Niveibacterium microcysteis: one gene and its partner. The protein of the gene in region 1 binds, or shares a complex with, the protein of each later gene. Links are inferred from orthologs where the notes say so. Each region holds a gene or a part of one and is shown in the gene's direction. Other genes may lie near its edges. The genes, in order: uvrA and mfd.

Region 1 (3,614 bases):
CGACGAAATCCGCCACAGTTGGGACTACCGCAGCGGGCCGGTGACGCTGCGCGCCTCCGAAGTGCTCGCACACCGAACTGGCTATTGCTACGCGAAGAGCCATCTGCTGGCCGCCCTGTTGCGCGCCAACGGCATCCCCGCGGCGCTGTGCTACCAGCGCCTGCCGGTTGGCGATGGTGGTGCGCCGTACTGCCTGCATGGGCTCAACGCGGTGTACCTGGCCGACCACGGCTGGTACCGCATCGACGCCCGCGGCAACAAGCCCGGCGTAGACGCCCGCTTCACGCCGCCGCACGAACACCTCGCCTTCCCGATCCGGGGCGGCGCCGAACAAGACATCGAAGGCCTGTACGCCGAACCGCTGCAGGCCGTGGTCGACGCATTGACCCGCCATTCCACCATCGAGCAGGTGTTCCTGAACCTGCCCGACATCGAGGCGCCGCTGCGAACCGCCGGCGCCCCGACCTAGACGCGCCGAAGCGCGGCAAGGGAATCGAAGAACGCTCATGGACGACATCAAGATCCGCGGTGCGCGCACGCACAACCTGAAGAACATCTCGCTCGACATCCCGCGCAACCGGCTCACGGTGATCACCGGCCTGTCGGGCTCGGGCAAGAGCTCGCTCGCGTTCGACACGCTCTACGCCGAAGGGCAGCGCCGCTATGTCGAATCGCTGTCGGCGTACGCGCGGCAGTTCCTGCAGCTAATGGAAAAGCCGGACGTCGACCTGATCGAAGGTCTTTCGCCAGCGATCTCGATCGAACAGAAGGCGACTAGCCACAACCCGCGTTCGACCGTCGGCACCGTCACCGAGATCCACGACTACCTGCGCCTGCTGTACGCCCGCGCCGGCCAGCCGCACTGCCCGGAGCACAAGTTGCCGCTCGCGGCACAGAGCGTGTCGCAGATGGTCGACACCGTGCTCGCGCTGCCCGAGGACACCAAGGTGATGGTGCTCGCGCCGGTGGTGACCGAGCGCAAGGGCAGCTTCGAAGACATGTTTGCCGAGCTGCGCGCACAGGGCTTCGTGCGCCTGCGCATCGACGGCACGTTGCATGAGATCGATGCACTGCCGAAACTCGAAAAGACCGGCAAGCATTCGATCGACATCGTCGTAGACCGCCTCAAGGTGCGCGCCGATGCGCGCCAGCGCCTGGCCGAAAGTTTCGAGACCGCGCTGGCGCACGCCGAAGGCCGCGCGCTGGCGGTGGAGATGGATGACGGCAAGGAGCACCTGTTCTCCGCGCGCTTCGCCTGCCCGGTGTGCAGCTACGCGATCGCGGAACTCGAACCGCGGTTGTTCTCCTTCAACAACCCGGTCGGCGCTTGCCCAAAGTGCGATGGTCTCGGCTCGGTCGAGTTCTTCGATCCGACGCGCGTCGTCGCCTTTCCGCATCTGTCGCTCGCCAGCGGCGCGATCCGCGGCTGGGATCGCCGCAACCAGTTCTACTTCCAGATGCTGCAGAGCCTCGCGGCGCACTACGGCTTCGACATCGACGCCACCTTCGAGGAACTGCCTGCCGAGATGCAGCAGATCGTGCTGTACGGTTCGGGCAAGACGAAGATCGCCTTCAAGTACCTGTCCGAGAACGGTCGCAACGTCACCAAGGAGCACAGCTTCGAAGGCATCGTGCCGAACCTGGAGCGCCGCTATCGCGAGACCGACTCGATCGCAGTGCGCGAAGAGCTGGCCAAGTACCGCAGCCACCAGGCCTGCCCGACCTGCGAAGGAACGCGCCTGCGCGAAGAGGCGCGCCACGTTTTCATCGGCGACCGCACGCTGCCGCAGGTCGGCCGCCTTGCGCTGGCCGAGTGCAAGCACTTCTTCGACACGCTCAAGCTCGAAGGCCATCGCGCGCAGATCGCCGACAAGATCGTGCACGAGATCTCCGCGCGCCTGCAGTTCCTGATCGACGTGGGCCTCGATTACCTGATGCTTGAACGCAGCGCCGATACGCTCTCGGGCGGCGAAGCGCAGCGCATCCGGCTCGCGAGCCAGATCGGCTCCGGCCTCACCGGCGTGATGTACGTGCTCGATGAGCCGTCGATCGGCCTGCACCAGCGCGATAACGACAGGCTGCTTGGCACGCTGGCGCGGCTGCGCGATCTCGGTAACACCGTGATCGTGGTCGAGCACGACGAAGATGCGATCCGCGCTGCGGACTACGTGGTCGACATGGGCCCCGGCGCGGGTGAGCATGGCGGCCAGGTGATCGCGCACGGCCTGCCGGCGCAAGTCGAGGCACACCCGGATTCGGCGACCGGCGCCTTCCTCTCAGGCCGGCGCAAGATCGCGTTGCCGGGCGAGCGAAAGTCACCCGACCCGCAGCGCCAGCTTTACCTGCGCGGGGCACGCGGCAACAACCTCAAGCACGTGACGCTGGAACTGCCGGTGGGGCTGTTCACCTGCATCACCGGCGTCTCCGGCTCCGGCAAGAGCACGCTGATCAACGACACGCTTTACGCGATCGCCGCGCGCCATCTGTACGGCTCGGTCGCGGAACCCGCGCCATACGACGACATCGAAGGCCTCGAATTCTTCGACAAGGTGATCAGCGTCGACCAGGCGCCGATCGGCCGCACGCCGCGCTCCAACCCCGCCACCTACACCGGCCTGCTGACGCCAATCCGCGAGCTGTACGCCGGCGTGCCGGCATCGCGTGAGCGCGGCTACGGGCCGGGGCGTTTCTCCTTCAATGTGAAGGGTGGGCGCTGCGAGGCCTGCCAGGGCGACGGCATGATCAAGGTGGAGATGCACTTCCTGCCCGATGTGTTCGTACCCTGCGACGTCTGCCACGGCCAGCGCTACAACCGCGAAACGCTGGAGATCCGCTATCGCGGCAAGACCATCGCCGAAGTGCTGAACATGACGGTCGAAGAAGCGCATGCCTTCTTCGACGCGGTGCCGACCGTCGCGCGCAAGCTCGAAACCCTGCTCGACGTGGGCCTCGGTTACATCCGCCTCGGCCAGAGCGCCACCACCCTTTCAGGCGGCGAAGCGCAGCGCGTGAAGCTCGCACTGGAACTGTCGAAGCGCGACACCGGCCGCACGCTCTACATCCTCGACGAACCGACCACCGGCCTGCACTTCCAGGACATCGAGATGCTGCTGAAGGTGCTCGCGCGCCTGCGCGACCACGGCAACACCATCGTCGTGATCGAACACAACCTGGACGTGATCAAGACCGCCGACTGGCTGATCGATCTCGGCCCCGAAGGCGGTGGTGGTGGTGGTCGCATCCTCGTCGCCGGGCCGCCCGAAGCCGTCGCCGCCCACCCGATCAGCCACACCGGCAAGTACCTCAAACGCCTGCTCAGCTGAACGTGACGCACCAGGTCGTTGAGGTGGCCAACGGCCGCCCGATCAAGCTGTGGACCGACGGCGTGCCGGTCGAGGACGACGCGCGCAAGCAGCTGATGAACACCGCGAAGATGCCCTTCATCTTCCGCCACCTCGCGGTGATGCCGGACGTGCATCTGGGCAAGGGCTCAACGATCGGCAGCGTGATCCCGACGCGCGGCGCGATCATTCCAGCGGCCGTCGGTGTCGATATCGGCTGCGGCATGATGGCGGCACGCACCACGCTCACCGCCGCCGATCTGCCGACGAGTC
Region 2 (4,182 bases), 2.0 Mb from region 1 along the record:
CGCAAGGCCGAGCAGATCCGCAACGCAGCCATGGCGCCGTCCGATCCATCGGCACAGGATTACAGCGTCGCCGCCCAAGCGGGCCGCCTTGCAGCGAAAGCTCAGGCGGAGATGGCGCAGAACACGCAAGAGTCCCAGACCAAGGCAGCCGGCATCAGTTCGGCTGCGGCCAGCGCGGTCAAAGCCTACCAGGCTGCGGAAGAGGCCTTTTCGGCTGTCGCAGGTAACCTGATTGCCGCGCGCGCTTGATTCGCGCCGGGCGTAGCCCGCCGCGGCGGCGCCAGTGGGCACGGCGCGTATAATCCTGCGCCTCGCTCATATGCCCCCGCGCCCATGACCCAGCCGCTCCCGCTTCGCCTGCAGGCGATCGACGCCAGTCCTATTCCGGCCGCCGGCCGCCGCATCGATCTGCCTCGCCTGCATGGCTCTGCCGACGCGCTGGCGCTTGCACAGCTGGCGGGCCAACAGGCGCTGGCCGTCATCACCGCCAATCCGCTCGACGCGCAACGCCTGCGCGATGAGATTGCGTGGTTTGCACCAAATTTGCGGGTACATCTGCTGCCGGACTGGGAAACGCTGCCCTACGACGCTTTCTCGCCACATCAGGATCTCGTTTCGGAACGGCTGGCGACGCTTTACGCGATCCAGCGCGGCGATGCGGACATCACGCTGGTGCCCGCGTCGACAGCGCTTTACCGGCTCTGCCCACCCTCCTTCCTCGCCGCGCATACCTTCTTCATCAAGCAGGGTGATCGGCTGGATACCGACGCGTTGCGCGCGCAGATGGTGGTGGCCGGCTACGAACACGTGACACAGGTGGTGCGGCCGGGCGAATTCTCAGTGCGTGGCGGGCTGATCGATCTGTTCCCGATGGGCTCGCAACTGCCATTCCGGATCGAGCTATTCGACGAGGATGTGGACACGATCCGCACCTTCGATCCGGATTCGCAACGCACGGTGTACCCAACCAAGGAGATCCGGCTGCTGCCGGCGCGCGAGTTCCCGCTCGACGAAAAGGGGCGAACCGCCTTCCGCGCGCGCTTCCGCGAAGTATTCGAGGGCGATCCGTCGCGCAGCCCGATCTACAAGGATGTCTCCAACGGCCTCGCACCCGCCGGCATCGAGTACTACCTGCCGCTCTTCTATGAGCAGACCGCGACGGTGCTCGACTACCTTCCGGCAAACGCAGCGCTGACCCTGCACGGCAACGTGCCCGCCGCGTTTGACGACTTCTGGCGCGAGACCAACAGCCGCTACAAGCTGATGGCCGGCGATCCGGCGCGGCCACTGCTGCCCCCGGCACAGCTGTTCCTGTCTGCCGAGCAGTTCTTTGTGGCCACCGGCGAGCGGCCACGCATCGTCATTGGCGACAAGGGCGCGGGCGAAGCCTCGGCAGCCCTGCCTGAACTGGCGGTCGAGCGGCGCGCTGCGGACCCCTTGCACCGCTTGAAGGGCTTCATCGGCGGTTTCGCGGGACGCGTGCTCGTCGTGGCCGAATCGGCTGGCCGGCAACAGACGCTGGTCGACTACTTCGGCGAGTACGGCGTGGCCGCCAGCGCATCCGCCGATCTGGCTGCGTTTGCCGCTGGCGATGCACCGCTGGCGGTTTTGCACGGTCCGATCGCGAGTGGCTTTGTTCTGCCGCAGGCGAATATCGCACTTGTCACCGAGGCGGAGCTCTACGCCACGCAGGCGCGCACCCGATCCCGGCGCGACAACCGCAAAGCCGCCACGATGGAAGGCTGGCTGCGCGATCTGTCCGAACTGCGCATCGGCGACCCGGTGGTGCATGTCTCGCACGGCATCGGCCGCTATCTGGGCCTCGTTCACCTCGACCTCGGCGAGGGCGAAACCGAATTCCTCGATCTCGAATACAACGGCGGCGACAAGCTCTACGTACCGGTTTCGCAGCTGCATGTGATCAGCCGCTACGCCGGCGCAGACCCGGACAATGTTGATCTGCACCGCCTCGGCAGCGGCCAGTGGGAGAAAGCCAAACGCAAGGCCGCCCAGCAGGTGCGCGACACTGCCGCGGAGCTGCTGGCCCTGTATGCGAAGCGGGCGGCGCGCGAAGGCCACCGCTTCGACTTCAAGCAGCACGACCTGGAAGCCTTTGCCGAGGGCTTCGGCTTCGAGGAGACGCCCGACCAGCTCGCCGCCATCGAGGCGGTGGTCGCCGACATGCGCTCGGGCCGCCCGATGGACCGCCTTGTCTGCGGTGACGTCGGCTTCGGCAAGACCGAGGTTGCGCTGCGTGCCGCTTTCATTGCGGTCGCGGACGGCAAGCAGGTGGCGGTGTTGGCGCCGACCACGCTGCTGGCTGAACAGCATTACCAGACCTTCGCCGACCGGTTCGCCGACTGGCCTGTTAAAATCGCCGAGCTCTCCCGTTTCCGCAGTGCAAAGGAACAAGCGGACGCCCTGAAGTTGCTCTCGGAAGGCAAGGTCGACATCCTGATCGGCACGCATCGCCTGCTGCAAAAGGACGTTGAATTCAAGCGCCTTGGGCTTGTGATCATCGACGAAGAGCACCGCTTTGGCGTGCGTCAGAAAGAGGCGCTGAAGACGCTGCGTGCCGAAGTCGACATTCTCACGCTGACCGCCACCCCGATCCCCCGCACGCTGGGCCTGGCGATGGAAGGCCTGCGCGAGTTTTCGGTGATCGCGACCGCACCGCAGAAGCGGCTTGCGATCAAAACCTTCGTTCAGAAGCATTCAAAGGGCGTGGTACGCGAGGCGGTGCTGCGCGAGTTCAAGCGTGGCGGGCAGGTGTACTTCCTGCACAACGAGGTAGAGACGATCGAGAACGTTCGCCAGCAGCTGACCGAGATGCTGCCGGAAGCACGCATCGTGGTGGGCCACGGCCAGCTGCCGGAGCGCGAACTTGAACGTGTGATGCGCGACTTCACGACGCAACGCGCCAACCTGCTGCTGTGCACGACGATCATCGAAACCGGCATCAACATCCCGACCGCCAACACCATCATCATCCATCGCGCCGATCGCTTTGGCCTCGCGCAGCTGCACCAACTGCGTGGTCGCGTCGGGCGGTCGCACCACCAGGCCTACGCCTACCTGCTGACCGACCCCCACGCCAAGCCCACACCGCAGGCGCAGAAGCGGCTGGAAGCAATTTCGATGATGGAAGAGCTGGGCTCCGGCTTCTACCTTGCGATGCACGATCTCGAGATCCGTGGCGCTGGCGAGGTGCTGGGCGAGAACCAGAGCGGCGAGATCCAGCAGATCGGTTTCTCGCTCTACAGTGAAATGCTCAAGCGTGCGGTGCGCGATCTGCAGTCGGGCAAGGAGCCGGATCTCGCGCAGCCGCTGGATGTAACCTCCGAGATCAACCTGCACGCGCCGGCCCTGCTGCCAAACGATTACTGCAGCGATATTGGCGAGCGCCTGACACTGTACAAGCGCATGGCTAACGCCGATAGCAATGACGACCTGCAGGCAATCCAGGAAGAGCTGATCGACCGCTTCGGCGAAATGCCACCGCAGACGCAGACGCTGCTCGACACGCACCGGCTGCGTATCGCCGCGCGGCCGCTTGGCATCATCAAGATCGACGCATCGGAAGCGCGCATCAATCTGCAATTTGTACCCAACCCGCCGATCGAGCCGATCCGGATCATCCAGTTGATCCAGAAGCATCGCCACTACAAGCTGGCCGGGCAGGACAAGCTAACCGTCACGATTGCGTCCGAAACGCTGAAAGACCGTGTCGCGCGGATTCGCGACGTATTGAAGGCGCTGGGCGGATAAGCCCAACGGGGCGCCTCGCCGTTAGGCTGTGGCGCGTCTCCAGCCGCGTGATCCCCGATTCCGGGCCTGCGTCTTTGCGTATTCGCAAAGCCTGGTTCGCGCCCGCCGCAACAGTGCCGGTGTGCCTTTGCCATGGCGCAAGCGTGGCGGCCGCGAGCGATGCTAACCTGCGAACTCCCCGAAAACACCCGGCCAAAAACGATGACCAACGAAGCCATCGCAGCACAACGGGCTCCCGCCGCCCGTGCGCCCGCAGCGGGCCTGCCCGACTACATGACCGAAGTCTATGACTGGGCCTATGTGAACCCGCGCTGGGTAAGGTTCCTCGATCGCAACGCGGTTGTCAGTACACTCCTGTTCGGCAATGCAGGCCGCCTGATGCGCGCCTACCTGAAGCGCATCAAGCCGGGCATG

The links.
Region 2: the proteins of uvrA (region 1) and mfd are in contact, whole or in part, in a crystal structure (PDB 4DFC), measured with the Escherichia coli proteins. The link is inferred for Niveibacterium microcysteis from one-to-one orthologs.

What each region holds. Positions count from the first base shown.
Region 1 is NZ_CP071060.1:4,522,749-4,526,362, forward strand. The notes cover bases 133-3,523. They hold uvrA (excinuclease ABC subunit UvrA), read left to right. Parts: upstream 133-506; coding sequence 507-3,323; downstream 3,324-3,523. Other genes in these bases: JY500_RS20505 (transglutaminase-like domain-containing protein), read left to right, coding at 133-469; JY500_RS20515 (RtcB family protein), read left to right, coding at 3,326-3,523. Outside these bases: more of JY500_RS20505, read left to right, coding at 1-132; more of JY500_RS20515, read left to right, coding at 3,524-3,614. UniProt on the Escherichia coli protein: The UvrABC repair system catalyzes the recognition and processing of DNA lesions. UvrA is an ATPase and a DNA-binding protein. A damage recognition complex composed of 2 UvrA and 2 UvrB subunits scans DNA for abnormalities.
Region 2 is NZ_CP071060.1:2,476,159-2,480,340, forward strand. What follows is about bases 10-3,968. They hold mfd (transcription-repair coupling factor), read left to right. Parts: upstream 10-333; coding sequence 334-3,768; downstream 3,769-3,968. Other genes in these bases: JY500_RS11155 (putative metalloprotease CJM1_0395 family protein), read left to right, coding at 10-249. In the rest of the region: more of JY500_RS11155, read left to right, coding at 1-9; rhodoquinone biosynthesis methyltransferase RquA, read left to right, coding at 3,970-4,182. UniProt on the Escherichia coli protein: Couples transcription and DNA repair by recognizing RNA polymerase (RNAP) stalled at DNA lesions. Mediates ATP-dependent release of RNAP and its truncated transcript from the DNA, and recruitment of nucleotide excision repair machinery to the damaged site.